4 regions of the Rhizobium sp. 05N49 genome follow, and region 4 is predicted to be linked to each of the others. Evidence: predicted binding sites of a transcription regulator. Region 4 holds the regulator's gene; each other region holds the start of a gene.

Region 1 (7,648 bases), 350 kb from region 4:
ATGGCCGCGTCTATGTCTGGGGCAGCTTCTACATTCCTGAGTATTTCGAGCTGATGATCGTCACGATCAATATCGCGCTCGTCTCGACCATCATCGCCTTCATCTTCGCCGTTCCGCTCAGCTTCTTTGCGGCACGCAATCTGACGAAGAACTGGCCGTTGCGCATCTTTACCAAGCGCATCATGGAATTCCTGCGCGCCTTCCCAGAAATCGTCATCGCTGGCCTGTTTTCGGCGATCCTCTCGATCGGACCGGTGGCCGCCATTATCGCGATCACGCTCCACACGATCGGCGCACTCGGCAAGCTCTTCTATGAAGTTGCTGAAAACATCGACATGAAACCGGACGAAGGCATGCGCGCCGTCGGCGCGAACTGGCTGGAGCGCGTGCGTTTCGCCGCTCTGCCGCAGGTCATGCCGAACTATGCGTCCTATGCGCTGCTGCGCCTCGAGATCAACGTGCGCGCTTCGACCATCATCGGCGCTGTCGGCGGCGGCGGTATCGGTGAAGAGCTCAAGCTTTCCATTTCCCGCGGTTTCGGCGCGAAGACCGTGGCGCTCGTGCTGCTGCTCTTCGTGACGATTGTCGCTGTCGACCAGTTCTCCGCCTGGCTGCGCCGCCGGCTCGTCGGCGAACACGCCTTCCTCCTGCAACATTGAGGCTGCCATGACGGTCATCGACGCAAACCGCATGCATGAGATCGAAACGCGCTATCCGGAATATTTTCACAAGTCCTTCCGCCAGCGTTTCGGCGGTCTCCTCATTGTGCTCGCGACAATCCTCTACGGCTTTTATGCCGTCTGGTTTTTCGACCTGCCGAAGCTCATCGCCGAAGCCCACTGGGAACGCTTCGGCATCTATATGAGCCAGTGGATCAGCTATGACGTGCAGCCGGAATTCCGTATCCAGGACGATGGCACGATCCAGACGCGCTATCCACGCTTCTCACCGCTTGGCGACGATCCGCATCCGGATTGGCTGAAAACCAACACGGATGGCAGCATCACGGTTCTCGTCAGCGGCAGCGGCCGCACAGTGACGGTCAGCAAGAGCCAGACGACGATCGTTGCCCATGGCATGACGGTGCCGGTCGATGTCAGCAGCGGCGCACCGAAAGTCGTCGGTCCGGTTCCGGGCTGGATGACGGTCTATGACGACAACGTGCTTGCCAATCTTGGTTTTGCAGGGGATGTCAGCATTTCCGTCGACCGCGTGAAAGTGCGCAAGCGATTTATCGGCTGGGCGAACTTCGTCTTCGATACGCAGTCGCCGTTCTTCGACAAGCCGGCAAGCGAGGTCATCAGTCTCATCGTCTCCGGCCCGCGTATCCATCCCGATCAGTCGAACCTGTCGCTCGCTTTCGACGATATCTGGAACAACAGCGAATGGCAGCATGGCGATGTCTGGACCAAGCTGTTCCAGACGATCGTGATGGCCTTCCTCGGCACGTTGCTCGGTTCGCTCGCGGCCTTCCCGCTCGCCTTCATGGCAGCGCGCAATATCACGCCAAACAGGTTCCTCAATCAGGCCCTGAAGCGCTTCTTCGACTTCCTGCGTTCGGTCGACATGCTGATCTGGGCGCTGTTCCTGACGCGCGCCTTCGGCCCCGGTCCTCTTGCCGGTTCCGGCGCCATCTTCCTCACGGAGACAGGCACGCTCGGCAAGCTCTACTCGGAAGGTCTCGAGAATATCGACAACAAGCCGCGCGAAGGCGTGAAGTCGACGGGCGCCTCGACCGTGCTGGTGCATCGCTACGGCATCATGCCGCAGATCGTCCCTGTTATCGTCAGCCAGACGCTCTATCAGTGGGAATCGAACGTACGCGGCGCGACGATCATCGGCGCCGTTGGCGCCGGCGGTATCGGTCTCAAGCTCTGGGAAGCCATGCGCACCAATTCCAATTGGGAAAACGTCGCATACATGGTCATCCTGATCCTGATCGTTGTCTTCCTGTTCGATACCGCATCGAATGCACTGCGCCATCGCCTGATGGGCACCAAGGCCGGCCACTAAGCCCGATCAAATGATGATGACGGCCCGCCGTCATCATCATTCTGTCATGGAAATCTTTTAGCCGGAGCGTGCTTGCGGTTCACCGCCAAATCAATGCACATTGCGCTCCCCATTCGGACGATCTCCAGGATAAAAGCCTTGCGCTACGCTCTCTATTTTTCGCCGTCCAAGGATGATTCCCTGACGGATGCGGCCTCTGTCTGGCTCGGCCGCAATGCCTTTACCGGCGAGACCTATCCTGCACCCGAATACAAGACATTGCCGTCAAACGAACAATTCGAACTGACCGCCGATCCGCGCCGCTACGGCTTCCACGCGACGATCAAGGCGCCCTTCGAGCTTGCCTCCTCCGTGACCGAAAAGGACCTGATGGCGGTCGTCGAAGATTTTGCCGCCAAGACGCCGGCCTTTGAAATCCCCGAGCTGGTGCTCGGCCAGCTCGGTCGCTTCTTCGCACTTGTTCCGGGTTCGCTGCACCAGCCGCTTCAGGATTTCGCCGCAAAGGTGGTAAAGTCTTTCGAGCCATTCCGGGCGGCACTCTCCGAGGCCGACATTATCAGGCGCAAACCGGAAAGGCTCTCCGAGAGCCAGCGCAATAATCTCATGCGCTGGGGCTATCCATATGTCATGGATGACTTCGGCTTCCATATGACGTTGACCGGTCAGGTGCCGGAAGAGCGCGCGGAAGTGATGAAGGCGATCCTGACGGAGCGTTTTGCAGCTTTTACCGGCAGGCCGCTTCACATTTCCGGCCTCGCCGTCTTTAGCGAGGAGGCGCGCGGCGCGCCTTTCAAAGTCCACACATGGCTGCCTCTTGCTGGCGCCAAAAGCTGAAAGATTTCCTGACATGAGCAAAGAAACCGTTCTTTCAAATGCCCGTATCGTACTCGAGGACGACATCCTTTCGGGCTCTATCCTGATACGCGACGGCAAGATCGCCGATATTTCAAAAGGCATTTCGGTAGCCGGCGAAGACTTTGAGGGCGACTACATCATTCCGGGCCTCGTCGAGCTGCACACGGACCATCTGGAAGGCCACTATTCGCCGCGTCCGGGCATCCGCTGGAACAAGACGGCGGCGATCCAGGCCCATGACGCGCAGATCGTCACTTCGGGTATCACAACGGTCTTCGACTGCCTGCGCATGGGTGCTGACGAAGACGGTGGCTTCGAGCACGGTGAGATGCGCGAGATGGCCGATGCCATCCAGTCCGCCGAAAAGGAAGGGCGCCTGCGTGCCGAACATCTCCTCCATCTGCGTTGCGAGGTTTCGGCCGACAACGTGCTGCAGCACTTCGCCGATTTCGAAAACGATCCTTATGTCGGTCTCGTCTCGCTGATGGACCATGCGCCGGGCCAGCGCCAGTTCCAGACAATGGACCAGTACATCTTCTACTATCAGAAGAAGCGCGGTCTTTCCGATGAGGAGTTTGCCCGCTTCTGCGCCAGACGCATCGCCGAGTCCGATCGCAATTCGACGCCAAATCGCGACGCGATCTCGAAGGTCTGCGCCGAACGCGGTATCACTGTCGCAAGCCATGACGATGCCACATCTGCCCATGTCGATGAGGCGATCGAAAACGGCGTTCGCCTGGCCGAATTCCCGACAAGCATCGACGCAGCCCGGCTGTCGCACGAGAACGGCATGAGCGTTCTGATGGGCGCGCCGAACATCGTGCGCGGCAAGTCGCATTCCGGCAATATCGCCGCGCGTGATTTAGCGCAGCTCGGCGTTCTCGACGTGCTTTCGTCCGACTATGTGCCGCTCAGCCTGCTGCATGCGCCCTTCATTCTTGCCGACGAGGTCGAGGGCATTACCTTGTCGAAGGCAATTGCAATGGTGACGGCAACGCCAGCACGCACCGTCAGCCTCAACGATCGCGGCCGCATCGCAACCGGCCTGCGTGCCGATCTCGTCCGCGTCCACCGTTCACATGGCGTGCCGGTGACGCGATCCGTCTGGCGTGAAGGACGCCGTGTCGCATGATGATGTCACACGAACCCCATCCGGGCGCTGGCGCCGAACGCGGCATCATGGTCGTCGTCGTCGGCCCGAGCGGGGCCGGCAAGGACACGCTGATGAACCTTGCGGCCCGGCATTTCGATCGCCGCGAAGACGTGCATTTTGCCCGCCGTGTCATCACTCGCGATGGCGATGCCGGTGGGGAGGATCACCTCGCCGTTTCGGATGCCGGTTTCGCATCGATGGAGCAGTCTGGTGCCTTTGCCGTCTGGTGGGAGGCGCACGGCTTGAAATATGCAATTCCGGCGGAGGTTTCCGTTGCACTTTCCAGGGGTCACCTCGTCGTGGCCAATGGCTCGCGCTCGGCCCTGCACCGTTTCCAGGCTGCTTTCCCGCGGCTAAAGGTCATCAATGTTACGGCCCGCCCCGAAGTGCTGGCCGGCCGCCTGGAGGCGCGCGGCCGCGAGACGCACGAGGACATCATGGCCCGCCTCGCACGCGGCCCGCTGACGGTGCGCGGCGATTACGATGTCGTGGAGCTCGACAATAGCGGCTCGCTGGAAGAGGCCGAGCGCAAGATGGTCGACATCCTGGATGGCTTCCTGAAGGAAATCGTCTAAACGAGGCAGGAAACGAGAATGGCCATTCGTGTCGTCCACTATGACCCGGAATGGCCGTCTCTCTTCCGCCGGATCGTCGGCGAACTGGAGCCGCTTCTTGCCGATCTCGCCCCCGTCTTTCATCACGTCGGCAGCACATCGGTGCCCGGATTGGCGGCAAAGCCGAAGATCGACCTGCACGCTGCCTTCGCTAATGCGGATGTGCTTCCCGAAGCAATCGAGCGCGTAGAATCGCTTGGCGCCTTCACCTTCCATGGCGACAAATACCAGCAGCAGACCTGGACCTTCACCGGCGGCAAGGGCTTCTACGGCGCACGACTATATCTCTGCTCGGCGAACAATGTCGTTTTGCGAGACCGGCTCGCGTTTCGGGACTATCTACGCTCGCACGCGGAGCGCGCGAACGCCTATGCCGCCCTTAAGATGAAACTCATGGGCGAGGCCAATGACGACTGGGATTATTATACCGGCGGCAAGCGTAACTTCGTGCTCGAGACGCTGCGGCTGGCCTCCGAAGAAGGATAGCCAGCCGCGCTCCGATTATTCGTTGTCGCCGCGGCCCGAGACGATCTCGCGTTTACCGACATGGTTTGCCGGACCGACCAGCCCTTCCTTCTCCATGCGCTCGACGAGCGAAGCTGCTCTATTGTAGCCGATGCCGAGGCGGCGCTGGATATAGGAGGTCGAGCACTTCTTGTCCCGCAGGACGACCTTGACGGCCTGCTGGTAAAGCTCGTCGCCATCCTCGGCACCCATGGCGCTCTTGTCGAAGACGGCGCCGTCCTCTTCGTCCTCGGCTTCTTCATCCTCGCCGGCCGTGACCGTATCGAGATATTCCGGCCGACCCTGCGTCTTCAGGTGTGCCACGACCTTCTCGACTTCGGCATCGGAAACGAAGGGACCATGGACACGGGAGATGCGGCCGCCACCCTGCATATGCAGCATGTCGCCCTGGCCAAGCAGCTGTTCGGCACCCTGTTCGCCGAGGATCGTGCGGCTGTCGATCTTCGAGGTCACCTGGAAGGAGATGCGGGTCGGGAAGTTCGCCTTGATCGTGCCGGTGATGACATCAACCGAAGGACGCTGTGTCGCCATGATGAGATGGATGCCGGCAGCACGCGCCATCTGCGCAAGCCGCTGGATCGCGCCTTCGATCTCCTTGCCGGCAACCATCATCAGGTCGGCCATTTCGTCGACGATGACGACGATGTAGGGCATCGGTGCAAGGTCCAGCTCCTGCTGTTCCTCGATCGGCGCACCGGTCTGCCGGTCGAAGCCGACCTGGACCATGATATGGATGGTCTCGCCCTTCTCACGGGCCAGGGAGACGCGGCCATTATAACCGTCGATATTGCGCACGCCGAGACGCGACATCTTGCGATAGCGCTCCTCCATCTCGCGCACCGCCCATTTCAATGCCATGACGGCCTTCTTCGGATCGGTGACGACGGGCGTTAGCAGATGCGGAATGCCGTCATAGACGGAGAGTTCCAGCATCTTGGGATCGACCATGATGAGGCGGCACTGTTCCGGCGTCATGCGGTAGAGCAGCGACAGGATCATCGTGTTGATGGCGACTGACTTGCCCGAGCCGGTGGTGCCGGCAACGAGCAGATGCGGCATCTTCGCGAGTTCGGCGATCACGGGTTCGCCGCCGATCGTCTTGCCGAGGCCGAGCGCCAGCTTGTAGCCGCTCTTGTCGAAATCGTCGCTCTCGATCATCTCGCGGAAATAGACGGTTTCACGCGTCGCATTCGGCAGTTCGATGCCGATGACGTTGCGGCCGGGAACGACAGCAACACGGGCAGACAGTGCCGACATGGAGCGGGCGATATCATCGGCAAGGCCGATGACGCGGGATGATTTTACGCCGGGCGCCGGCTCGAATTCATAGAGGGTGACGACCGGACCGGGGCGGACATGGATGATCTCACCCTTGATGCCGAAATCCTCCAGCACGCTCTCCAGGAGGCCGGCATTCTGTTCCAGCGTTTCCTGCGACATGATCTCGCCGAGCCGCTCCGGCGGCTCCTGCAACAGGGCACGCGGCGGGAATTCGTAGCCCGATGCATCAACCTTCTCGACGATCATGCGGGCAGAGCGAACCGGGGATAGTGCAGGTGCGGTGATCTCGACACGCGATGCGGGCGGTGCTTCTGCCGGTGCCTGATTCGACTGGACCACAGGCGCCTGTATTTCCGGGGTCTGAACTATCGGACCTTGGGCGACGGGAGCTGGAGCGACCGGAGCCGGAGCAACGCGCACTGCCGGAGGACGCGCGGGGCGGGCCGGCGCTGACGTTACGGGCAGCGTTGCGCGCGGCGCCACCGGCGCCGGATTATGTCGGCCTGGGCGCCATTCCATGATGCGGAAGCGCGAAGTGATCGATTCTGGTTCGACCTGCTGCAACGCGATGACCGGAGTACGCGACGGACCGGCATCGGTCTCCTCGAAGGCCATGACCTCCCAGAAGGCGAAATCCGAAATGGATGAAAGTTCTGTCGCTGCGCGTAGCGTCGTTTCGACGGGAACCGCGGCAACGGGCTGCAGCTGAGGTTCCGGCTGTGGCGCGACCGGTTCAACCATTTCGGGCAGGTAAATATCGAAGGGTACGTTCACCGCGATCGGCGCGCGCATCTGCGGTGCCGCCAGGGGCTGCGGAACTGCTACCGCCTGCGGGGCAGGCACAATGATTTCCTCGCGGACAGGCTTCTCCGGCGCGTGGCGCTTGCTGATCAGCGTTTCCGGGGTGCGGGTGAAGCGGACATTCGGGGCGAGCGAGAAATTGCTCTGCCAGAGCGGCGGAATCGGCTTTTCGCCTTCATATGCCACAGTGGCTTCTTCCACGTGATGGTCAGCTTCAAGTCCCGAAGAAAACTCTTCGGCGTCCGTCAAATTGGTTCTGGGAAAACGCATGCGACAGCTACTCACTCACGTCTGGTAATTTCTGACATCCTTCCGGATAGAAAATGAAGGTTAATAAGTTCCTTCCAGCCGTCCCGTAGCGGGACGGCTAAAAAGATGAAACATCATCAATTTCAGAGGCTTGATG
Region 2 (7,648 bases), 340 kb from region 4:
GCATACCGCCGGAAAAGGCGCGCGGCTGGTCATCGATGCGGCCGGCGTCGATTTCGACGCGCTCCAGCCAGTCGATTGCGGTGGAGCGGATCTTGCCATAGTGCCGATCGCCGATCGCCATCAGGCGTTCGCCGACATTGGCGCCGGCCGAGACCGTCATGCGCAGTCCGTCGGCCGGGTTCTGGTGCACGAAGCCCCAGTCGGTGCGCATCAGAAAGCGGCGCTCGGCCTCGTTCATGTGGTAGAGGTCGCGGTAGCTGCCGTCGCGCATGTGATATTCGACGCTGCCGGTCGTCGGCATCAGCCGGGTAGAAATGCAGTTGAGCAGCGTCGTCTTGCCCGAGCCGGATTCGCCGACGATGGCGAGCACTTCGCCCGGCCAGAGCTCGAAGGAGACATTCTTGCAGCCGATGCGGTTGCCGTAGAATTTCGAGAGGTCGCTGACTTTGAGAAGCGGTGTTTCGGTCATTCTGCAGCCTCCCGGGCCAGCATTTCGCCGGCATGTCCATGTGCTCGGCGGTCGTCGCAATAGTCGGTGTCGGAGCAGACGAACATGCGCCCGCCCTTGTCGTCGAGGATCACCTCGTCGAGATAGACTTCCTCCGCGCCGCAGAGCGCGCATGGCTTGCCGAAGCGCTGGATCTCGAAGGGATGGTCTTCGAAATCGAGGCTGACGACATCCGTATAGGGCGGCACCGCATAGATGCGCTTTTCACGACCGGCGCCGAAGAGCTGCAGTGCCTCGGACTTGTGCATCTTCGGATTGTCGAATTTCGGCGTCGGCGACGGGTCCATGACATAGCGGCCGTTGACCTTCACCGGATAGGCATAGGTCGTGGCGATGCGGCCGTTGCGGGCGATATCCTCGTAGAGCTTCACATGCATGAGGCCGTATTCTTCCAGCGCATGCATCTTGCGTGTCTCGGTTTCGCGCGGTTCGAGGAAGCGCAGCGGTTCCGGGATCGGCACCTGGTAGACGAGAACCTGCCCGGTCCCGAGCTTTTCCTCGGGGATGCGGTGGCGCGTCTGGATGATCGTCGCGTCCTTGGTATGGGTCGTGACGGCGACATTGGCGACTTTCTGGAAGAAGGCGCGAATGGAGACGGCGTTCGTCGTGTCGTCGGCGCCCTGGTCGATGACCTTGAGAACGTCATCAGGCCCGATGATGGCCGCAGTCACCTGCACGCCGCCGGTGCCCCAGCCGTAGGGCATCGGCATTTCTCTGCTGGCAAAGGGAACCTGGTAGCCTGGAATGGCGATCGCCTTCAGGATGGCGCGGCGGATCATGCGCTTGGTCTGTTCGTCGAGATAGGCGAAATTGTAGGTGGCGAGATCACTCATTCGGCGGCCTCCTTTTGGGTCTCGCCGCTGTCGCGGGCGGTTTCGAAATCGCGGCGCATGCGGCGGACGAGGTCGAGTTCGGCCTGGAAGTCCACATAATGCGGAAGCTTCAGGTGTTCGACGAAACCGGTCGCCTGCACGTTGTCGGAATGGGAAATGACGAATTCCTCGTCCTGCGCCGGCGCGGTGATATCCTCGCCAAGCTCTTCGGCGCGCAGCGCACGATCGACGAGAGACATGGCCATCGCCTTGCGCTCGCTCTGGCCGAAAACCAGGCCGTAGCCGCGGGTGAACTGTGGCGGCGCCTTGGCCGAACCCTTGAACTGGTTGACCATCTGGCATTCGGTGAGCTGGATAGGTCCCAGAGAGACGGCGAAGCCGAGTTCCGGCACGTCGAACTCCACCTCGACCTCGCCGATGCGGATTTCACCGGTGAAGGGGTGGTTGCGGCCGTAGCCACGCTGGGTGGAATAGCCGAGCGCCAGAAGGAAGCCTTCGTCGCCGCGGGCAAGCGCCTGCAGGCGCAGGTCGCGGGTCATCGGGAACTCCATCGGCTCGCGCGTCAGGTCGCCCGTCTCGTGGTCCTCGGGCAGTTCGCCGTCGTTCTCGATCAGCCCTTCCTGGCCGAGGATCTCGGAAACGCGCATGACGCGGCCGCTCTCCGCCTCCCGCAGCGCCGGCTCTTCCACGGCCTCATCCGAAAGCAGCGAGGGATCGAGCAGGCGGTGCGTGTAGTCGAAGGTCGGGCCGAGCAGCTGCCCGCCCGGAAGATCCTTATAGGTCGCTGAAATACGGCGCTCGATCTGCATCTTGGCGGTGTCGAGCGGCTTCGAATAGCCGAAGCGCGGTAGCGTCGTACGATAGGCGCGCAGCAGGAAGATCGCCTCGATCATGTCCCCGCGCGACTGGCGCACGGCAAGGGCTGCGAGCGTCCGGTCGTAGAGCGAGGCTTCGGCCATGACGCGGTCGACGGCGAGCGCCAGCTGTTCGACGATCTGCTCGATGCCGATGGCCGGCACCGAGCGGTCGCCACGCCGGCGGTCGGCGAGCAGGCGGTGAGCATTGGCGATGGCGGCCTCGCCACCCTTGACGGCAACATACATGAGCTCAGATCTCCGTTGCTGTGATCTTGGTGGTGCGCGGCAGGCAGAGGAAGCGCTTGCCCGCCGTCAGCACGATGTCGACGCCGCGCGGAAAAAGCGCGCGGTTTTCCGTCCAGAGGCGCAAGAAGGTTTCCGGCAGGCCGACCGGTGCGATCTCGGCCACGCTCTGGATGCCCGGTCCCATCAGGGCGAGCCGGCGGCCGCCTTCGAGATCGGCAAGTTCGATCACGACAGTCGTGGAACGATCAGGATATTCCTGCGTGCCTGATGCAAACAGGCCGAAGGTGGAAAGCGTCATGCCGGCTTCCACGAAGGCGAAGCGCGCTTCGGCCTTTTCGGTGGTCATAGGTGCGCCGGCGTGGAAGCCGAGCCATTGCGGAACCGCCGACTTGGCAAGCCCCGCGGAAAGCCAGACCGGGGTGTCATGGTCGCAGAGCGTCAGGCCGATCGCGCCGGCGGCAATGCCGAGTGGTGCCGGTGGCACGATGTCGGGTGTTACGGTCTGGATCGTGCCGGGCCGGGCCATGCCGTCCATCAGCATCTTGAACACGCTCTGGGCCTGGAAGACCGGCTCGACAAAGCCGCCGGTCAGAACATCGGTCTTGGCACTCATCAATCTTCTCCCCGGACCATGGTGAAGAAATCGACGCGGGTCGCAGCCGTTTCCTCAGCCTTGCGGTTGACGTCGTCGCCGATCCGCCGAGCGATCGGCGAAAGCAGGTTTTCTTCGACGAAGCTCTTGGTCGCCTCTTCCTGCCAGAGCGCATCGAAGATGGCTGAAAGCCGCGCCTTCTCACGGTCGGTACCAAGTGCCTGCGCATGGCCGACGGAACCGGAGGCGAGGCGCAGCGTCGCGCGCGTCACCGTCACTTCGCCGAGATTGAAGGGCGCTCCGCCGCCGCCGATGCGGCCGCGGACCATGACGAGGCCGGTTTCCGGGCCACGCACCGGCTGAAAGACCGGCTTTTCCGCCAGCGCATCCCACGCTGCCAGCAATTCCTGTGTCTCGGCGCGGGCGAGCAGATCGACGGTGCGTTTACGCCCGTCATCCGTTCGCGCCGCAGCTACCGTCTTCTCCGCTGCCGTCATCATCTTTTCCTTGAAATGTCTATTGATATAGACAACCATACAAGCTATACCTATCCCTAAATCGGCGAGGTGACAAGCGTGTGACATGGCGCGACCGAAATTGGCCGAGCCCGAAGATGAATTCGGGCGGAAAATAAGCTGGCAGGGGTGCAATGGCAGGAATAAAGCAGGTACAGCGGCAGACAGGGGTGGCGCTGTGGCGGCAGATCGCCGACAGGATCCGCGAGGCGATCAGCCGTGGCGCCTACGACGAAACGGGCATGGTGCCGCCGGAAACTGTTCTGGCGCTGCAGTTCGGCGTCAACAGGCATACCGTCCGCAGCGCACTCGCAGCCCTTGCCCAGGAAGGCATCGTGCGCGCAGTGCAGGGCCGCGGCACGCTGATCGAGCGCAAGGAGCGCCTGAATTTTCCGATCAGCCGCCGTACCCGTTTCACCGACGGTCTCAGAGATCAGGCACGCGAGACACACGCGCTCCTGCTCGGCCATGCAGAAGAAGTGGCCGATGCCGAAGTGGCCCGCTGGTTGCGCGTGGCCGAGGGCACGCCGGTCATCCGGCTGGAAACGGTGCGTGATGCGGATAAACGGCCTGTCGCGCGCGGGACGAGCTGGTTCCCTGCCGCGCGTTTTGCCGGCATCGGCGAGATCTACAGGAAGACTGAGTCCATCACCAAGGCTTTCGCGGCACTTGGCCTGTCGGATTATGTGCGCGCCACGACGGAGATCACTGCCACCCACGCCGACGCCGGCGATATCGCCGATCTCGAGCTGACACCGGGCGCCGTGCTGTTGATCACCAAGGCGATGAACACCGATCTGGAAGGTGTGCCGGTGCAATATTCCATCAGCCGTTTTGCCGCCGACCGCGTCCAGTTCACCATCGAAAACTAAAATGGCGAGAACTGAAAACGAAAAGGCCGGGCGCGAGCCCGGCCTTGAACCTTATCAATGCCTGATCTCGCTCAATGCGCGCCGGACATGTCCCCAAGCACTTCCTTGGAAGCGACGGTCGAATCTGCCTTCAGCTTGTAGACCATCGGCACGCCGGTCGCGAGATTGAGCGACAGAACCTGCTCGCGGGTGAGCCTGTCGAGAACCATGACCAGCGAACGCAGCGAATTGCCGTGCGCGGCAACCAGCACCTTTTCGCCGCGCAGGACGCGCGGAAGGATTTCCGTCAGATAATAAGGCCAGACACGGGCGCCGGTATCGCGCAGGCTTTCGCCGCCCGGAGGCGGAACGTCATAGGAGCGGCGCCAGACATGCACCTGCTCTTCGCCCCACTTGGCGCGGGCATCGTCCTTGTTGAGGCCGGAGAGGTCGCCGTAGTCGCGCTCGTTCAGCGCCTGGTCGCGGATCGTCTCGAGATCAGGCTGGCCGACCTTGTCGAGGACGAGCTTCAAGGTGTGCTGCGCGCGCACCAGCGCGGAGGTGAAGGCGATATCGAACTTGATGCCATAGTCGGCAAGCGCCTGGCCGCCGGTCGTGGCTTCCTGGATGCCGAGCTCGGTCAGATCAGGGTCCTTCCAGCCGGTGAAAAGATTCTTGAGATTCCAGTCGCTCTGGCCGTGGCGAACGAGGACGAGGGTACCGCTCATGAAAAATGCCTCCGAGAAATGGTCAATGGGAAGAAAGCCCGAGAACGTCGAGCATGGAATAGAGCCCCGGTTTCTTGTCGCGCGCCCAAAGCGCTGCCTTGATGGCGCCACGCGCGAAAATCGAACGGTCGGTTGCGCTGTGCGAAAGGGTGACGGTTTCGCCTTCGCCGGCAAAGAGCACCGAATGCTCGCCGATGACGGAGCCGCCGCGCAATGTCGCAAAGCCGATCGTACCGGTTTCCCGCGCGCCGGTATGGCCGTCACGCACGCGTACGGATTTCGCGGCAAGATCGATATTGCGGCCCTTCGCTGCCGCCTCGCCGAGCAGCAATGCCGTGCCGGAGGGTGCGTCGACCTTGCGCTTATGATGCATTTCGAGGATTTCGATGTCCCAGTCGACAGGATCGAGCGCCTGGGCTGCCTGCTGCACGAGAACGCTAAGTAAGTTGACGCCGAGGCTCATATTGCCGGATTTGACAATGCGGGCATGGCGCGAAGCCGCCGCAATCTTCGCATCGTCCTCTTGCGAGCAGCCGGTCGTGCCGACGACATGAACGATACGGGCCTGCGCGGCGAGACCGGAAAATTCGATGGAGCCGGCAGGTGACGTAAAGTCCAGCACGCCCTCGGCATGCAGGAACGCTGCCAGCGGATCGTCGCCGATGATGATGCCGTTGGGACCGAGCCCTGATATTTCGCCGGCATCCTTGCCGATGAAAGGAGAGCCCGGCCGCTCGACCGCTGCATGCAGCGTAACACCATCGATGGAATGGATGAGACGGATGAGCGTCTGCCCCATGCGCCCCGCCGCTCCGACCACAACCAGTTTCATCGCAGCGTCGCTCATGTCAGTCCATCATCCTGATCAGTATGAATCAGAAGCCGAAGGCCTCTGCAGATTATTGAGGCGAGCGTAAAGACCGTCGCTGACCTTCGCAAGCGTCTCGTGATTGCCTTCTTCCACGACGCGGCCCTGCTGCATCACGATGATCTTGTCGGCGCGCACCACGGTGGACAGACGATGAGCGATGACGACGACCGTGCGGCCGGTCATGGCCTCGTCGAGCGCCTTCTGCACGGCTGCTTCCGATTCCGTATCGAGCGCCGAGGTCGCTTCGTCGAGAAGCAGGATCGGCGCGTTGCGCACCAAGGCACGGGCGATCGAAAGCCGCTGGCGCTGCCCGCCTGACAGTGTCACGCCGTTTTCGCCCACGGGTGTGTCATAACCCTGGGGCTGGGAAACGATGAAGTCATGCGCATAGGCAAGCCGCGCCGCCTTTTCGATCTCTTCATCCGTCGCTTCCGGACGGCCGTAGCGAATATTGTCGCGGATCGTGCCTTCGAAGAGATAGGGCTGCTGCGAAACATAGGCGAGCTGCTGGCGCAGCGACTGCTTGGTCACATGCGCAATATCCTGCCCGTCGATCAGGATCTGGCCTTCCTGCGGATCGTAGAAGCGGGGAATGAGGCTGATGACGGTGGACTTACCGGCGCCCGACGGGCCGACAAGTGCTGTCGTTTTTCCGCCCTCTGCCGTCAGCGTCACCGTGTTCAGCACGCTTTCATTGCCATAGGCAAACGAGACGTTTCGCAGCTCGATCTTTGCTTCGGTCACGACAAGTGGCTTTGCATCCGGTAATTCGCGCTGACGCGGTTCCATGTCGAGCAACTCGTAGATCATTCGGGCGTTGACGACGGCGCGCTCCATCTGAACCTGCAGGCGGGCAAGGCGACGGGCCGGATCATAGGCGAGCAGCAGCGCCGTGACGAAGGAGAAGAAGGCACCCGGCGGTACGCCCTGGTAGATCGAGCGGTAGGCCGCATAGGCAAGCACGCTCGCAACGGCGAATCCGGCAAAGCTCTCCGTCAGCGGCGAGGTGCGTTCGGAAAGCCGCGCTATGCGGTTCGCCCTGCCTTCGGCCGCCGAAATCAACTTGTTGACCTTGTTTTCAAGTGCCTCTTCCATCGTGAAGGCCTTGACGATGGAAATGCCTTGAATCGTCTCCTGCATGGCGCCGAGAACATGGCTGTTGAGGTTGACCGCCTCGCGGGTTGCCGAGCGAAGACGCTTGGAAACATAACGCAGCGCATAAAGCAGTGGCGGTGCCAGAATGAAAACGGCAAGGCTCAGTAACGGGTCCTGAACGACCATGACGCCGATCAGGGCGACGAAAGTCAGGAGGTCACGGACCGTCGAGGTTATGGTGAGGTTCAAAACGTCGCGGATGCCGGTGACGTTCTGGCTCACCTGGGCGGCGATATGCGCCGAACGAGCCTCGTTGTAGTAGCCGACGGAGAGCGTCATCAGATGCGAATAGATCCGCCGCTGGTAGCGCGCGACGATATCGTTACCGATCCGCGATAGCGCGACACCCTGCCCGTAGCTCGCAAAACCGCGCAGCATGAAGGCGATAAAAATGGAAAGACAGATGATCCAGACAACGTCCGCACGCCTGTTGGCGAAGGCCTCGTCGATGATCGCCCGCATGATCCAGGCGGTGAAAGCCGTCGAAAGCGC
Region 3 (7,648 bases), on a different contig from region 4:
CGGCCTTCTACGGCAACCCGAACGCGGTCTATGCCGCGCTCCATGCCCATTGTCCCACCTTCTACTGGGAACAGCAGAAGCAGTGGTTCGTCACCGGCTATGATCATGTAAACGGGCTGCTGCGCGACCGCCGTTTCGGCCGGCAGATCCTGCATATTGCCAGCCGCGAGGAGCTCGGCCTTCCCGAGCCCGAACCGCATATCGCCGCCTTCGATCTCGCGGAGCGCTATTCTCTGCTGGAGCTGGAGCCGCCGGAACACACGCGGCTGCGTACGCTCGTCAACCGCGCCTTCGTCTCGCGCCATGTCGAGAAGATGAAGCCGGAGCTGGAAGAACTCGCCAACCGGCTGATCGACGGCTTTGCCGACAAGAGTGAGGTGGAGCTTCTTTCCGCCTTCGCAGATATCATCCCGGTGACGATGATCGCCCGCATGATCGGCATTCCCGAAGACATGGGGCCGCAGCTCCTCAAATGGTCGCATGCCTATGTGCGCATGTACATGTTCGGGCGCACCCGCGCGGACGAAGATGCCGCCGAGCAGGCGGCACGGGAATTTTCCGACTATGTGAAGACGGTCATTGCCGAGCGCCGGGCCGAACCGCGCGACGACCTGCTGACCCATATGATCCATACCGAGCACAAGGGCCAGTACCTGACGGAAGACGAGCTCGTCTCGACGACCATCGTGCTGCTCAACGCCGGCCATGAGGCAACGGTCCACCAGATCGGCAATTCGGTGCGCGTCATTCTGGACAGCGACTACGATCCGGCCGAGCTTTTCCGTGACGAAACCGCCACCGAGCGTACCGTCGAGGAATCGCTGCGCATCTGCGCGCCGGTCCACATCTTCCAGCGATGGGCGCTGGAACCTGCCGAGATCGACGGCATAGAGTTCAGGCGCGGCGACAAGGTGAGCATGATCCTGGCGGCCGCCAATCTCGATCCGGCGAAATTCAGCGATCCCCTCGCCTTCAAGCCCGACCGCAACGAGGCGCCCAATCTTTCGTTCGGCGCCGGCATCCACTTCTGCATCGGCGCGCCGCTGGCGCGGCTGGAGCTCAATGTCGTGCTGCCGATCCTGTTCAAGCGCCTGCCGGGGCTCAAGCTTGCGAAGACGCCCGTCGTCAAGGACGTCTATCATTTCCACGGCCTCGACCGCCTGGATCTCGCCTGGTAAGCCATTTTTCCGATATCACGAAAGAAACGGCCGCCATGCTCATCGCATGCCGGCCGTTTTCGTTTCCGCAGAGGGAATGTCGTATCAGCCGTAGCGGCCGGTGATATAATCTTCCGTACGCTTGACCTTCGGCGACTGGAAGATCTGCGTGGTCGGGCCATATTCGATCAGCTCGCCGAGATACATGAAGGCGGTGTTGTCGGAGATGCGGCTTGCCTGCTGCATGTTGTGGGTAACGATGACGATCGTGAATTCGCCCTTCAACTGCGCGACCAGCTCTTCCACCTTGGCAGTCGAGATCGGGTCAAGGGCCGAGGTCGGCTCGTCGAGCAGCAGAACTTCCGGACGCAGTGCTACCCCGCGGGCAATGCAAAGACGCTGCTGCTGGCCGCCGGAAAGGCCGAGACCGCTGCCCTTCAGCTTGTCCTTGACTTCATCCCAGAGGGCGGCCTGCCGCAACGCCTGTTCGACGCGGATATCCATGTCGGCCTTGTTGAGGCGCTCGTGGTGGCGAATGCCATAGGCGATGTTGTCATAGATCGACATCGGGAACGGCACAGGCTTCTGGAAGACCATGCCGACGCGGGCGCGCAGCTCGTTCATCGAGAAGCTCGGGTCGAGGATATTCTTGCCGTCGAGCTTGATCGAGCCGGTGGCGCGCATCTTCGGATACAGCATGTAGATACGGTTCAGGATGCGCAGCAGCGTGGACTTGCCGCATCCCGACGGACCGATCAGGGCCGAAACCTGGCGCTCAGGGAAGCTCAGGCTCACATCCTTGATGGCGTGGGCGTCGCCGTAATAGAAATTGACTTTCTCGAGAGCGATCTTGTCTTTGGCCATCGGCTTTTCCGACTTGCTGGCGGCGTCGAAAGTGTCTTGGGACTGAAGCATCATTTCCCACCTTTTCGGTTCAGAACGGAGCGCGATACGACGCTCAGGATTAGAACGACGGCCGTCATCACGAAGGCACCGGCCCACGCAAGATTCTGCCATTGCTCATAGGGGCTCATGGCGAACTGGAAAATGACCACGGGGATGTTCGCCATCGGCTGCGACATATCGAGGCTCCAGTACTGATTGTTCAGAGCCGTGAACAGCAACGGCGCGGTCTCACCGGAAATGCGGGCGATCGCCAGAAGGATACCGGTGAGGATGCCGGTCGACGCGGCGCGATAGAGGACGTTGACCGTGACCTTCCAGCGCGGGATGCCGAGCGACAGGGCTGCCTCGCGCATCACGTCAGGAACCAGCCGCAGCATCTCGTCGGTCGTGCGCACCACGACCGGCAGAAAGATGAAAGCCAGCGCGATGCCGCCGGCAAAGCCGGAGAAACGTGCCGTTGGGCGAACAACCAGCTCATAGACGAACAGGCCGATGATGATTGAGGGCGCCGAGAGCAGGATGTCGTTGACGAAGCGAATGACCTCGCCGAGCTTCTTGCCGCGGGCGAATTCCGACAGGTAGGTGCCGGCGAGCACCCCGATCGGCGTGCCGATGACAACAGCAAGCACGACCATCAGCAGGCTGCCCATGAAGGCGTTGGCAAGACCGCCGCCATCTTCACCAGGCGGCGGCGTCATTTCGGTCAAAAGCGTGGGGCTCAGGGCGGACAGGCCGTGGATCAGCGTTGTCCAGAGTATCCAGACAAGGAAGACGAGGCCAAGCACGGTGGCGATGCCGCAGAGCGTCAGAGCGATGGCGCTGCTGAGCTGGCGCCGACGGTAGAGCGAACCGGAATAGGTAGCCATGATTACTCTCCCCTCTGCTTTGCCATACGCACCAGCATCAGCTTGGCAGCAGCCAGGACAATGAAGGTGACAACGAAGAGGATCAGGCCGAGTGCTGCGAGCGACGACCGGTAGAGGTCATCCGAAGCCTCTGCAAACTCGTTGGCAAGCGTTGCGGCAATCGAGGTGCCAGGCTCCATCAGCGACACAGCGATATTGTGGGTGTTGCCGAGAACGAAGGTGACCGCCATGGTCTCGCCGAGCGCACGGCCGAGGCCGAGGAATATGCCGCCGACGACGGCTGTGCGGGTATGCGGAATGACGATGTCGCGCACCACTTCCCACTTGGTCGAGCCCAGCGCATAGGCCGATTCCTTCAGCTGTGCGGGGACGACGAGGAAGACGTCGCGCATGACGGAGGAGATGAAGGGGATGATCATGATCGCCAGCACGATGCCCGAGGTCAGCATGCCGATGCCGAGCGGAGCCCCCGAAAACAGCGCGCCGATCAGCGGGATCGGGCCAAGCCAGTCGATCAGCACCGGCTGGATGTAATCCGACATGAAGGGCGCGAAGGTGAAGAGACCCCACATGCCGTAGATGATCGAGGGGATACCGGCGAGAAGCTCGACAGCGCCGCCGATCGGGCCGCGAACGGAGCGCGGCGCAACTTCGGTGATGAACACCGCAATACCGAGGCTGACGGGAACACCGATGATCATGGCGAGCGCCGAGGTCACCAGCGTGCCGTAGATCGGCACGAGACCCGCGAACCGCTCGGCAACCGGGTCCCATTCAGTGCCGGTCAGAAAGCCGAAGCCGAACGTGCGGAAGGCGAGAAGCCCGCCCATGGCCATGGAGACCGCCGCTGCCAGCAGGGCGAAGAGAACAAACAGGCCGCAGCCCAAAACTATCCAAAAGAAAATACGATCGCCTGCGGCGCCGTCGCGGCGCTTCACGCCCGCGATGTCGGCGGGCAGCGATGCCAATGCTTCGCTCATATCCGTACGCTCTGCTGCTTTGAGGGGGTGTCAAAGGCATTTGGGGCGGAAAGCAAAGCTTCCCGCCCCGACCGCAGTTTCGTCAGGATCAGCTCTTGAAAGAAGCCGTCCAGTAGTCTTCGATCTGCTTCACGAGCGTGTCCGGAAGCGGAACGTAGTCGAGCGAAGACGCTTCCTTCTGGCCCTTTTCGAGAGCCCACTTGAAGAAGGAGAAAGCAGCCTTGGAGCGCTCGGCGTCCTTCGGCTCCTTGTACATGATGGCCCAGGTGGTTGCCGTGATCGGCCAGGCCTTTTCGCCCGGAGKGTTAGTCATGATCAGGTAAAAGTCCTGGGCCTTGCCCCATTCTGCGCTTGCAGCGGCAGCCGAGAAGCTCTCGGCATTCGGCTTCGGATACTGACCGGCAGCGTTCTGAACCAGAACGAAGGGCAGCTTGTTCTGCAGGGCGTAGGCGTATTCGACGTAGCCGATGGAGTCCTTGACGCGGGTGACGTATGCGGCAACGCCTTCGTTGCCCTTGCCGCCGATACCGACCGGCCAGTTGACCGCGGTGCCTTCACCAACCTTCGACTTCCAGTCCGGGTTTACCTTCGAGAAGAAGTTCGTCCAGTTGAAGGACGTGCCCGAGCCGTCTGAACGGTGAACAACAGCGATCTGGCTGTCGGGCAGCTTCAGGCCCGGGTTCAGGTCGGCGATTGCCTTGTCGTTCCACTTGGTGACGTTGCCGAGGTAGATGTCGGCGAGAACCTTGCCCGAAAGCTTCAATTCGCCTGACTTGATCCCCTTGACGTTGATGACGGGAACGATGCCGCCGACAACCAGCGGGAACTGGCCGAAGCCGCCAGCCGTCAGGTCTTCCGGCTTGAGCGGGGCATCGGAAGCGCCGAAGTCAACCGTGGCAGCCTTGATCTGGGCGATACCACCGCCCGAACCGATCGACTGGTAGTTCAGCTTGTCACCGGTTTCCTTGTTGTAGTCCGCGGACCACTTCGAAAGGACCGGATAGACGAAGGTGGAGCCAGCGCCGGTAATGTCAGCGGCGGAGGCCGAGACTGCCAGAGCGGCAACCAGGCCAGCGCCGAGGCAGGCCGAAAGAAGTTTCTTGGTGAGCATTTGCGACTCTTCCCTGATGGAACTAGAGGACGACGAGGTCCGGCGCCATGGAGGGGGTGTCCATTGTCGAGAGCGCTGAATTTCCTCGTCACGGGAAGGCGGGCTAGGCGTCTATTATTACAGTTTGATGACAGCCGGAGGCAGGCGCCGCGACATGCAAAGCTGTGCATAAGCCGCTGAAGGCACTGACCTTCCGAATGAATCGCGCGTTAACAGGGCCTTACCGAAGGAGGTGCGGCCCTATTGCCGCAGGGCTGCGGTCGATTGCCGCAGCAATGCCTGAAAATGTCGCTTTCAGACGTCGAATTGCTCCCAAGCCGAACGGCAGCCAGAGCGCTGGCGCGATCTGCCTGGCATCACGCTGCATGCTCCCGGAGCTTGCTGGATATGTCGAGTGCCGACATCGGTTTTCCGATCAGATAGCCTTGCAGTTGATCGCAGCCCGCCTCCCGCAGGATCTCAGCCTGGTGCGCATTTTCGATGCCTTCCGCGGTGACCGGAATCTGTAGCGCGGTCGCCAGGGAGATGGTTGCCCGAAGTACATCGGCACCATTCGAGCTTTGGTCGAGGGCGGATACGAGCGAACGGTCGATCTTCATTCGATCAAAGCCGAACTGCCGCAACGCGCCGATGCTCGCATAGCCGCAGCCAAAGTCATCAAGCGCGAATTTTATGCCAACCTGTTTGAGATGATCTATCGACCGGCGGGCCTGGTCCGGATTTGTCATGAGAACACCTTCGGTGATCTCCAATGTCAGGCGCTTCGGATCGAAATCGAGGCCCTGCAGGAGCGAGATCACTTCGGCGGCGAATTCCGGATTGCAGAGCTGGACCGGTGAAACGTTGACCGACAATGCCAGGCCGGGCCAGTTCTTGGCATGCTCGATCGATGTTTTCAGCATGAGGGTGCCTAGCGCATCGATGAGACCGCACCTTTCGGCGAGCGGGATGAAAATCTCCGGGCTTATGTTTCCTGTCGGGGTTCGCCAGCGCGCCAGTGCTTCAAGGCCCGTGACAGCGCCTGTCGCAGCAGAGACGAGAGGCTGGAAAAAGGCTTCGATCACACCGTCGCTGATGGCGCTCTTCAACAGAGCTTCCATTTCGGCGACCTTCTGGCGCTCTCGATCGAGCTCCGGGTCGTATTCGATCGCTCGGCCCCTGCCATTTTCCTTGGCGCGGTAAAGCGCCATATCCGCCCTGCGGAGAAGCTCCAAGGGCGATAAGTCTCCGTCAAGCGCGGCAGTGCCGATGCTTGCGCCAACTTCGATCGTCCGCCCATCGATTTTCAAGGGCTCGGCGAACAGCGCCAGAATAGTCGCTTCTATCTCTCCAGGCGCGGCAGACCCAATCTGCACCAGCGCAAACTCGTCGCCTCCCAATCGGGCCGCAGCGACGACTTCAGGGTGGCAGGCGACCAGGGCGTTCGAAACGATCCGGATAAGGTCATCGCCGACCGCATGCCCCCATGCGTCGTTGACAGCCTTGAACCCATCGAGATCGACCAGATAGAGCCGGGGCTGCGCAAGATCAGTGCCCTGCACTTCTTCCAGCAGTGAGAGAAGCCCTTGCCTGTTCAACAGGCCGCTCAGGCTATCGTGGTTCGCTTCGAAAATCGCTGCTTGTGCCAATTGGCGCAGGCGCCGCGCCTCGGAAGCGCCCACCAGAAGAACGCCCCCCAAGAACATCACAAGGATAATGATGGCGGCCGATATGTAGGGATAGACCTGGTGAAACACGGCGCTGCCAGGCGCTTTGCTCGGCCACACAAGATGGCCGATGACACCGCCCTGCATGTCCGTGATGGGTGTGTTCAGCAGGCCTGGCTCCGGCGCGGTCGCAAGGTGCAATCCGTCGAGTTCGTGTTCGCCCGAAAGAATGTCGAGAACTTCCGGCGTGAGATCCTTGTAGAGGCTCAGCACACTCAGCTTCGGAAGGTCGCCTTCTGCGGTGAAAGGCTGGATTGCCTGCGATACGATTAGCGCGATGCCCGTTTCGGTCCGGATGAAATTGACCACCGGCGCCTGTCCGGCATCGGCAGCCTTGTTGATCTGCTGGAAAAAGCCCTCGCCGAAAAAGGCGCTCGGCTGGAAAGGCTTACCTTTGGCATATGCGGAGACGATCGAAGATTGATCGGGGCCGATTACGACCGCGCCGTCATAGAGCGGGTAATCCGCGGTTGTTTTACCCCAGTTTTCATAGGCCCAGTCCGCCGCGCCTGGAGACGAGATCGCCTTATAGGCATCATCCCATACGGCGTTATCCGTGGTTGTCGCGCTCAAGCGATTGACAAGAGCTGCGATCGCCGCGCTGGCGGCGCGCGTGGCCCTGGCATCGTCGATCTCGTTTGCAGATCGTGTCATCGCGACGACGACATGGGCCATGAGGCCTGTCAGCGCGAGAGCGACGACAAGGAAGCATACGGTTGTCGCAATGATGGAAGACGTCTGAGACCGACCGCGTCTACGCGCAAGATTCGACGACATGCAAATCCCAAAAAGATGAATTGCAAGGGCATGTCTTTGGTGACGGCAGGAGACATCATGTCCGCAATGCGCTGCAGATGAGCTTTAGCATTTGATGATGTAGGCACTCTTAATAAGAAGGATCAAAAACCTTCTATCCGGCCCG
Region 4 (7,648 bases):
AGTGATCCTTCGGCTCGGAACCAAGGGGTACCGCCATGTTCATGCGGTAGCCGAAACGGGCAGCCCCTTCCACGAGGGAATGCAGCACGTTGTTGCCGTCGCCGGTCCAGGCGATCGTCTTGCCCTTGATCGGGCCGCGATGCTCTTCGAAGGTCATGATATCAGCCATGATCTGGCAGGGATGGGTGTCATCGGTCAGGGCGTTGATAACGGGCACCGTGGCATGCTCGGCTAGCTCCAGCATCCGGCTGTGCTCGGTCGTACGGATCATGATGGCATCGACATAGCGCGACAGGACCTTGGCCGTGTCGCCGATGGTCTCGGCGCGGCCGAGCTGCATTTCAGTACCCGACAGGAACAGCGTCTCGCCGCCGAGCTGGCGCATGCCGACGTCGAAGGAGACGCGGGTGCGGGTCGACGGTTTCTCGAAGATCATGGCCAGCATCTTGCCGGCGAGCGGCTTGTCGGCGGAACCGGCCTTGAATGCCTGCTTTCGCACCTTGGCATCGTCCATGATGGTTCTGAGGTCGGAAGCGGTGACTGCGGAGAGATCGAGAAAGTGTTTGGGGGAAGCCATTGTTCGTTACCTGCTACGCCCGCCAGCGGGCGGGGCAATGTCCTATCAAGCGGTCTTCTTGACCTTGGCGGCACGGATGCTTTCGGCAGCGCGTTCGAGACGGGAAAGCCCCTCGCGCGCCTCCTCGGCGGTTACGACCAGCGGCGGCAGCAGGCGGATGACATTGTCGCCCGCCGGGATCGCCAGAAGGTGTGCTGCGCGAATTTCCTTCAGCAGTTCCGCCGAGGGGATGGCAGCCTTGACGCCGAGCAGCAGACCTTCGCCCCTGATATCTTCGATCACATCAGGATAACGATCCTTGAGCGAGGCAAGGCCCTGACGGAAGACCAGGGTGACATCGCGCACGTGCTGCAGGAAGCCCTCGGCAAGGATGACATCGAGAACCGCGTTGCCGACGGCCATGGCCAGCGGATTGCCGCCATAGGTGGAACCATGCGTGCCGGCCTTCATGCCGGAGGCTGCTTCTGCGGTCGCGAGGCAGGCGCCGAGCGGGAAGCCGCCGCCGATGCCCTTCGCAACAGCCATGATATCGGGCGTGACACCCGACCATTCATGGGCGAAGAGCTTGCCGGTGCGGCCGACGCCGGTCTGAACTTCATCGAGAATGAGGAGCAGACCATGCTCATCGCAGAGCTGGCGGAGCGCCTTCATGAATTCAGGCGTCACCGGGCGCACGCCACCTTCACCCTGCACGGGTTCGATGAGGATGCCGGCCGTCTTGTCGGTAATCGCGGCACGTACCGCCTCGACATCGCCGAAAGGAACCTGGTCGAAACCGGGGGTCTTGGGGCCGAAACCTTCGAGATATTTTTCCTGGCCGCCGGCTGCGATCGTCGCCAGCGTGCGGCCGTGGAAGGCGCCTTCGAAGGTGATGATATGGAAACGTTCCGGATGACCCTTGGAGAACTGGTAGCGGCGCGCCGTCTTGATGGCGCATTCGAGCGCCTCGGCGCCGGAATTGGTGAAGAACACCTTGTCGGCGAAGGTGGCCCCGGTCAGGCGGTTGGCAAGCTTCTCCTGGCCGGGGATCTCATAGACGTTGGAGAGGTGCCAGACCTTGTCAGCCTGATCCCTGAGAGCAGCCACGACATGCGGATTGCCGTGTCCGACAGAGGTGACGGCAACGCCCGCGCCAAAATCCAGATATCGCTCGCCGGTTTCGGTGATCAGCCAGACGCCTTCACCTCGCTCGAACCGCAGCGGGGCACGAGAATAGGTATCATAAAGCGGCGAGGCTTCAGCCATGGCGCGATCTCCTTCAATCAGGCTCTGAGGCAACGGACTCCGGCTAAGAAAACCAGGTCCGAAAAATTAAAAATGCCGCCTTTCGGCGGCCTGAAGCACTATTTACTTTTCGCACTGCAATGTCAACAAAACTGAGGATTTAGCGCATGCGTCAAGCCTGCAATCCGCATTACAGGTCTATCAACAGCTAATGTTGCAGAAATGACTCTCCCGGGAAGCAAGTTGGGGAAAACTACGAATTCGGATTCATCGGATTCCTGCGACTCTTGTCACAGAGTCAGGCTCACACTAGGTTAAAGTTCAATTACTAGACTGCATGCGGCGGAACTAGTCACCAAAATTGATCAGGCGTTTCTTGCTTCGGAGGCTTCCGAGGCAACGGTGAGGGATTCTGCCATCACCAACGCGAAAGGTGGAGACAGGGCATGAACTGGACAGACGAGCGTGTCGAAAAGCTCAAGAAGCTTTGGTCGGAGGGACTGAGTGCCAGCCAGATCGCTGCGCAACTTGGCGGAGTAAGTAGAAACGCTGTTATCGGCAAGGTTCACCGGCTCAGTCTTCCCGGCCGCGCCAAGGCCGGCGGAACCGCAACCACGGCGCGTGCGCCCAAGCGCAACACCTCTGCGCCCCGCGCCCCGAACTATGCATCTCGCATCGCCACCCGCACCGTGACGCGCCAGCAGGGCGCAACGATGCTGAAGGAAGAGATCGAGATCGAAACGGTCGAGGAAATGGAATACGTGCCGGCCAAAAACGTGGTCGTGCCTATTTCGCGCCGCCTCGGCCTGACGGAACTGACGGAGCGCACCTGCAAGTGGCCGGTCGGCGATCCGCTGAAGGACGATTTCTACTTCTGCGGCTGCGACTCCCCGGATTCATCGCCCTATTGCAACTACCACCAGCGTCTCGCCTATCAGCCGGTGAGCGAACGCCGCAAGGCTGTCCGGGTCGCCTAATCCGCGATCTTCCAACAGACGCGATGTATCATCACCCCTCCTCGCCTTGCGCGGAGGGGTGATTTTTTAGCCGGCACAGGAACGGCGGAAAACGGTTCCTGACCACGATCTGCGGAAGGCCGATCTCTGCCTGCATCCACCTGCCTGACAATACGAACTTATGTGGCCAAGACCATCGATGCGTTTCAGCCCCAGGGCTGGCATGGACCGGTGGGTCATAGCGCTGTAGCGCGATATTCTGATACAGATGCGGTATTCTGGTCGAGTAGCACGGCGCACATAGTCGCTTGGGGGTGCCAATGGAGATCGATCCAAAGCGGATGACAATGGGGTTCGTCGGGGCGGGCACGATTACCGAGGCTGTCGTCACCGGATTGGGCAAGACAGCGTTTCGCGACGCACCCATCGCGCTGTCACCTCGTAACGCAGGCGTCGCCTCCCGGCTCGCGGCGGCAAACGGGAATGTGTCTATCGCTGTGGGCAACCAGGATGTTCTCGACCGCTCCGATCTCGTATTTTTGGCAGTGAGGCCGCAAATTGCCGAGGAGGTCATCCGCTCGCTTCGATTTCGGCCGGGCCACCATGTCATCAGCTTTGTCGCGGCTACGCCAATGGATCAACTGCTGGCGTGGATCGATCGGCCGGTTCGCCTGAGCCTGGCAATTCCACTTCCGTTCGTCGCCGATCTCCAGGGGGCGACTGCGATCTACCCGCCCGACGAGGTCTCCCACACCCTCTTTTCGGCGCTCGGAACGGCGATCCAGGTTGAAGACAAGCAGGAGTTCGAACTTCTCGCGGTGGCGAGCTGCCTGATGGCCAGCTATTTCGGCATCCTGGACGCGACGTCGACCTGGCTGCAGAGCAAGGGGCTCTCGGGAACGGCTGGCGACGCCTACCTCCGTCAATTGTTTTCCGGCCTCGCCCATGCTGCCCGTTCAAAACCTGTCGCGAGTTTCGATGAACTCATCGGCGAGCATTCGACCAAGGGCGGATTGAACGAACAGGTGCTCGAAGACTTTCGTGCGTTTGGCGGCACTGCGGCTCTGCAAAAGGCTCTTGATCGAATTCTTGTGCGCATCCGTCTGTAAAAAGCAGATCCTTTCGAGGTTCGCTTTCGGCGCCTGGTGTCGGCTTTCGTAAGGAGCTAGGGGTGCCAGATAGACAAACGGGCCGCCCGGCAAGCGAGCGACCCGTCTGGACCTCCGATCACTCGGATTAAGCTTAAGCTTCCATGGAATATCCCGCGCCGCGCACGGTGCGGATGACATCCTGCATGTTGGAGAAATTCAGCGCCTTGCGCAGGCGGCCGACATGGACGTCGACGGTGCGCTCGTCCACGTAAATATCATGGCCCCAGACGCCGTCGAGAAGCTGCGAGCGGGAGAAGACGCGGCCCGGCGAGGACATCAGGAATTCCAGCAGGCGGAATTCGGTCGGGCCGAGGCGGACTTCGCGGCTCTTGCGATGGACGCGGTGCGTTTCGCGATCGAGCTCGATATCACCACATTTCAGAACGGTGGAGAGCACCTCGGGACGGGCGCGTCGGAGCATCGCCTTGACGCGGGCGACGAGTTCCGGCGTGGAGAAGGGCTTGACGACATAGTCGTCCGCGCCGGTCGAAAGACCGCGAACGCGCTCGCTCTCTTCACCGCGCGCCGTCAGCATGATGATCGGCAGGCGCTCGGTTTCCGGCCGCATGCGCAGCCGGCGGCAGAGCTCGATGCCGGAAACGCCCGGCAGCATCCAGTCAAGGATGAGCAGGTCCGGCGTGCGCTCCTGAAGCCGGATTTCGGCTTCGTCGCCACGAAGGATCGTATCCACCTCGAAACCTTCGGCTTCGAGGTTGTAGCGGAGAAGCACGCTCAGCGCCTCTTCATCTTCAACAACTGCAACTCTTGGGATCATGCGTGTCAGTCTCCTAATGCATGATCCTTAAACCGGGGGTGATTTAAGCAAGGGACCATGCAAGACTCGGAATTGGCTGCGACCCTTGCGCGCCCCGACGGGGCGCGCACGCAATCGGCAGGTCCGGATTACTCCGTGACCGCACCAACGGTATTGGAGCTGTCGTCCTTCGGACGCTCGCCCTCCGGCTGGGCGCCGGTTGCCATGTAGTAGATCGTCTCGGCGATGTTGGTCGCGTGGTCGCCGATGCGCTCGATGTTCTTGGCGCAGAAGAGAAGATGCGTGCAGCTCGTGATGTTGCGCGGATCTTCCATCATGTAGGTGAGGAGTTCGCGGAACAGCGAGGTGTACATCGCGTCGATCTCGTCGTCGCGCTCGCGGATGGACTTGGCCTTGTCGGCCGAGCGATTGGTGTAGACGTCGAGCACTTCCTTAAGCTGGACCAGCGCCAGTTCGGAGAGATGCTCGAGACCGCGGGCGAGCTTGCGCGGAACGCCGGTGCTCTGCACCGCGATGACGCGCTTTGCCGTGTTCTTGCCGAGATCGCCGACGCGCTCGAGGTCGGCGGCGATGCGGATCGAACCCATGATCTCGCGAAGGTCGGAGGCCATCGGCTGGCGGCGGGCGATCGTGACGATCGCCTTGTCGTTGATCTCGCGTTCAGCGTGATCGAGGATCACGTCGTCGGAAATGACCTTCTGAGCGAGTGCGGTGTCACCGTTGACCAGCGCGCGAATTGCGTCGGCGCCCATCTGTTCGGCAAGACCACCCATCTCGGAAATGCGCCGGGACAGGAACTTCAGATCGTCGTCATAGGCGGAAAAAATATGTGTCGATGCCATGGGGCTTTGTCCTCGAAAATCGGGAAGGCTTCACATTGCCAAAATCAGCCGAACCGGCCCATGATATAGTCCTGGGTGCGCGGATCGTCCGGATTGGTGAACATCTTGTCAGTATCGTTTTCCTCGACCAGGTTGCCGAGGTGGAACATGGCCGTACGCTGTGATACGCGCGCGGCCTGCTGCATGGAATGCGTCACAATGACGATCGTGTAGTTTTCACGCAGCTCGTGGATCAGCTCTTCGACCTTTGCAGTCGCGATCGGGTCGAGCGCCGAGCAGGGCTCGTCCATCAGGATGACTTCCGGGCTGACGGCGACAGCGCGTGCGATGCACAGACGCTGCTGCTGACCACCGGAAAGGCCGGTACCGGATTCATGCACGCGGTCCTTGACCTCGTTCCAGAGGCCGGCGCGCTGCAGGCTGGTCTCGACGATCTGGTCGAGGTCGGCCTTGGACTTTGCCAGACCGTGAATGCGCGGGCCGTAGGAGACGTTTTCATAGATCGTCTTCGGGAACGGGTTCGGCTTCTGGAACACCATGCCGACGCGGGCGCGGAGTTCGACGACGTCGATATCGGGATCGTAGATATCATCCGTGTCGAGCGTGATCTTGCCGGTCACGCGGCAGCCGTCGATCGTGTCGTTCATGCGGTTCAGCGAACGCAGGAAGGTGGACTTGCCGCAGCCCGAGGGGCCGATCAGCGCGGTCACGGTGTTTTCGCGGATGTTCAGATTGACATCGAAAAGCGCACGCTTCTCGCCGTAATAAACGGAGACATCCTGACCGATCATCTTATACGGAACGTTGCTCATTTTCTGGTCCAGCGCCTTCTCGACTGCGGCTTCCGTCAACATGTTCATGATCTTTACTCCGTTTACCAGCGGCGCTCAAAGCGACGACGCAAGAGGATAGCTCCGATGTTCATGACGATCAGGAACAGGAGCAGGACGATGATGGCACCCGAGGTTCTTTCCACGAATGCGCGCTCGGCTTCGTTGGCCCACATGTAGACCTGAACCGGAAGTGCCGTGGAGGGATCGAGCGGAGTGGCCGGCGCCTGGGCGACGAAGGCGACCATGCCGATCAGGAGCAGCGGCGCAGTTTCGCCGAGTGCGTGGGCAAGGCCGATGATCGTGCCGGTCAGGATGCCGGGCATTGCAAGCGGCAGCACATGGTGGAACACCATCTGCATCTTCGAGGCGCCAAGGCCGAGGGCTGCCGAGCGGATCGACGGCGGTACGGCGCGCAGCGCCGCACGCGTCGCGATGATGATCGTCGGAAGCGTCATCAGGGTCAGCACCAGGCCCCCGACGAGCGACGCCGAACGCGGCAGGCCGGCGAAGTTGATGAAGACCGACAATCCGAGCAGACCGTAGACGATCGACGGAACGGCGGCGAGGTTGTTGATGTTGACCTCGATCAGATCCGTCAGCTTGTTCTTCGGCGCGAATTCCTCGAGGTAGATCGAGGCAGCGACGCCGATCGGCAACGAAAGGGCAAGCACGATGAGCATCAGGTAGAGCGAGCCGATGAGGGCGACGCCGAGACCTGCTGCTTCCGGACGGCTGGAATTGCCGTTGACGAAGAGGCCGGTGTTGAACGTCTTGTGGAGAGCACCGCTCGCCTTCAGCTCGTTCATCCAGGCAACCTGCTTGTCGTTGACCTTGCGGTTCTTCTCATCGACCGAAAGGTTGATCTGGCCTTTGTTGGCACTGTCGATATTGGCATCTGCAAGCACCGTGACATTGACGGTCTTGCCGATGATCGACGGGTCGGCAACGACCATGTCGCGCAACTGGATCGGCGCACCCTTGGACAGCATGGCGGATGCGTCGCGCACGTCAGGACGGCTCGATGCATTGATGCCGAGCTGCTTGACGATCGCGTCGCGCAGCAGAACCGGATAGTTGGCAGCGACCAGCACCGAGGGGTCGGTTGCACGCTTGTTGTCCGGGTCGAGCGTCTTCTCGGCGAACTCGATCGGCAGCGTGATCGACGTCTGCTGGAAGGCCGTATAGCCGTTGCTGATGACCGTCCAGAGCAGGATGAAGAGGAAGATGAGGCCGAACGCTATGGCTGCTATGCCATAGGCCTGGAACCGGCGCTCGGCGGCATAGCGGCGC

Evidence for each region. Region 4 encodes PhoB, which activates phosphate uptake and scavenging genes when phosphate is short. Its sites were predicted from a motif close to TGTCATNNANCTGTCAT; they were not measured.
Region 1: a site for PhoB is predicted at 2,045-2,061, ahead of AC1DF8_RS04805 (DUF1045 domain-containing protein). Genes of this name have one in related genera too.
Region 2: a site for PhoB is predicted at 3,603-3,619, ahead of phnG (phosphonate C-P lyase system protein PhnG). Genes of this name have one in related genera too.
Region 3: a site for PhoB is predicted at 5,137-5,153, ahead of pstS (phosphate ABC transporter substrate-binding protein PstS). Genes of this name have one in related genera too.

Annotation. Positions count from the first base shown of each region.
Region 1 is NZ_JBFTME010000002.1:123,963-131,610, reverse strand. It holds gene phnE (phosphonate ABC transporter, permease protein PhnE) at 1-659, shown strand, start outside; gene phnE (phosphonate ABC transporter, permease protein PhnE) at 667-2,013, shown strand; gene AC1DF8_RS04805 (DUF1045 domain-containing protein) at 2,152-2,847, shown strand; gene AC1DF8_RS04800 (alpha-D-ribose 1-methylphosphonate 5-triphosphate diphosphatase) at 2,861-4,000, shown strand; gene phnN (phosphonate metabolism protein/1,5-bisphosphokinase (PRPP-forming) PhnN) at 4,000-4,596, shown strand; gene AC1DF8_RS04790 (GrpB family protein) at 4,615-5,121, shown strand; gene AC1DF8_RS04785 (DNA translocase FtsK) at 5,137-7,512, opposite strand.
Region 2 is NZ_JBFTME010000002.1:135,583-143,230, forward strand. It holds gene phnK (phosphonate C-P lyase system protein PhnK) at 1-469, opposite strand, end outside; gene AC1DF8_RS04845 (alpha-D-ribose 1-methylphosphonate 5-phosphate C-P-lyase PhnJ) at 466-1,341, opposite strand; gene AC1DF8_RS04850 (carbon-phosphorus lyase complex subunit) at 1,338-2,444, opposite strand; gene phnH (phosphonate C-P lyase system protein PhnH) at 2,449-3,057, opposite strand; gene phnG (phosphonate C-P lyase system protein PhnG) at 3,057-3,533, opposite strand; gene phnF (phosphonate metabolism transcriptional regulator PhnF) at 3,686-4,423, shown strand; gene AC1DF8_RS04870 (2,3-bisphosphoglycerate-dependent phosphoglycerate mutase) at 4,495-5,130, opposite strand; gene dapB (4-hydroxy-tetrahydrodipicolinate reductase) at 5,153-5,977, opposite strand; gene AC1DF8_RS04880 (ABC transporter ATP-binding protein) at 5,996-7,648, opposite strand, start outside.
Region 3 is NZ_JBFTME010000007.1:257,743-265,390, reverse strand. It holds gene AC1DF8_RS16740 (cytochrome P450) at 1-1,178, shown strand, start outside; gene pstB (phosphate ABC transporter ATP-binding protein PstB) at 1,263-2,021, opposite strand; gene pstA (phosphate ABC transporter permease PstA) at 2,072-2,929, opposite strand; gene pstC (phosphate ABC transporter permease subunit PstC) at 2,932-3,909, opposite strand; gene pstS (phosphate ABC transporter substrate-binding protein PstS) at 3,998-5,020, opposite strand; gene AC1DF8_RS16715 (bifunctional diguanylate cyclase/phosphodiesterase) at 5,377-7,503, opposite strand.
Region 4 is NZ_JBFTME010000002.1:477,992-485,639, reverse strand. It holds gene argF (ornithine carbamoyltransferase) at 1-577, opposite strand, end outside; gene AC1DF8_RS06600 (acetylornithine transaminase) at 623-1,822, opposite strand; gene AC1DF8_RS06595 (GcrA family cell cycle regulator) at 2,248-2,778, shown strand; gene AC1DF8_RS06590 (pyrroline-5-carboxylate reductase) at 3,078-3,866, shown strand; gene phoB (phosphate regulon transcriptional regulator PhoB) at 4,000-4,683, opposite strand; gene phoU (phosphate signaling complex protein PhoU) at 4,812-5,525, opposite strand; gene pstB (phosphate ABC transporter ATP-binding protein PstB) at 5,570-6,385, opposite strand; gene pstA (phosphate ABC transporter permease PstA) at 6,400-7,648, opposite strand, start outside.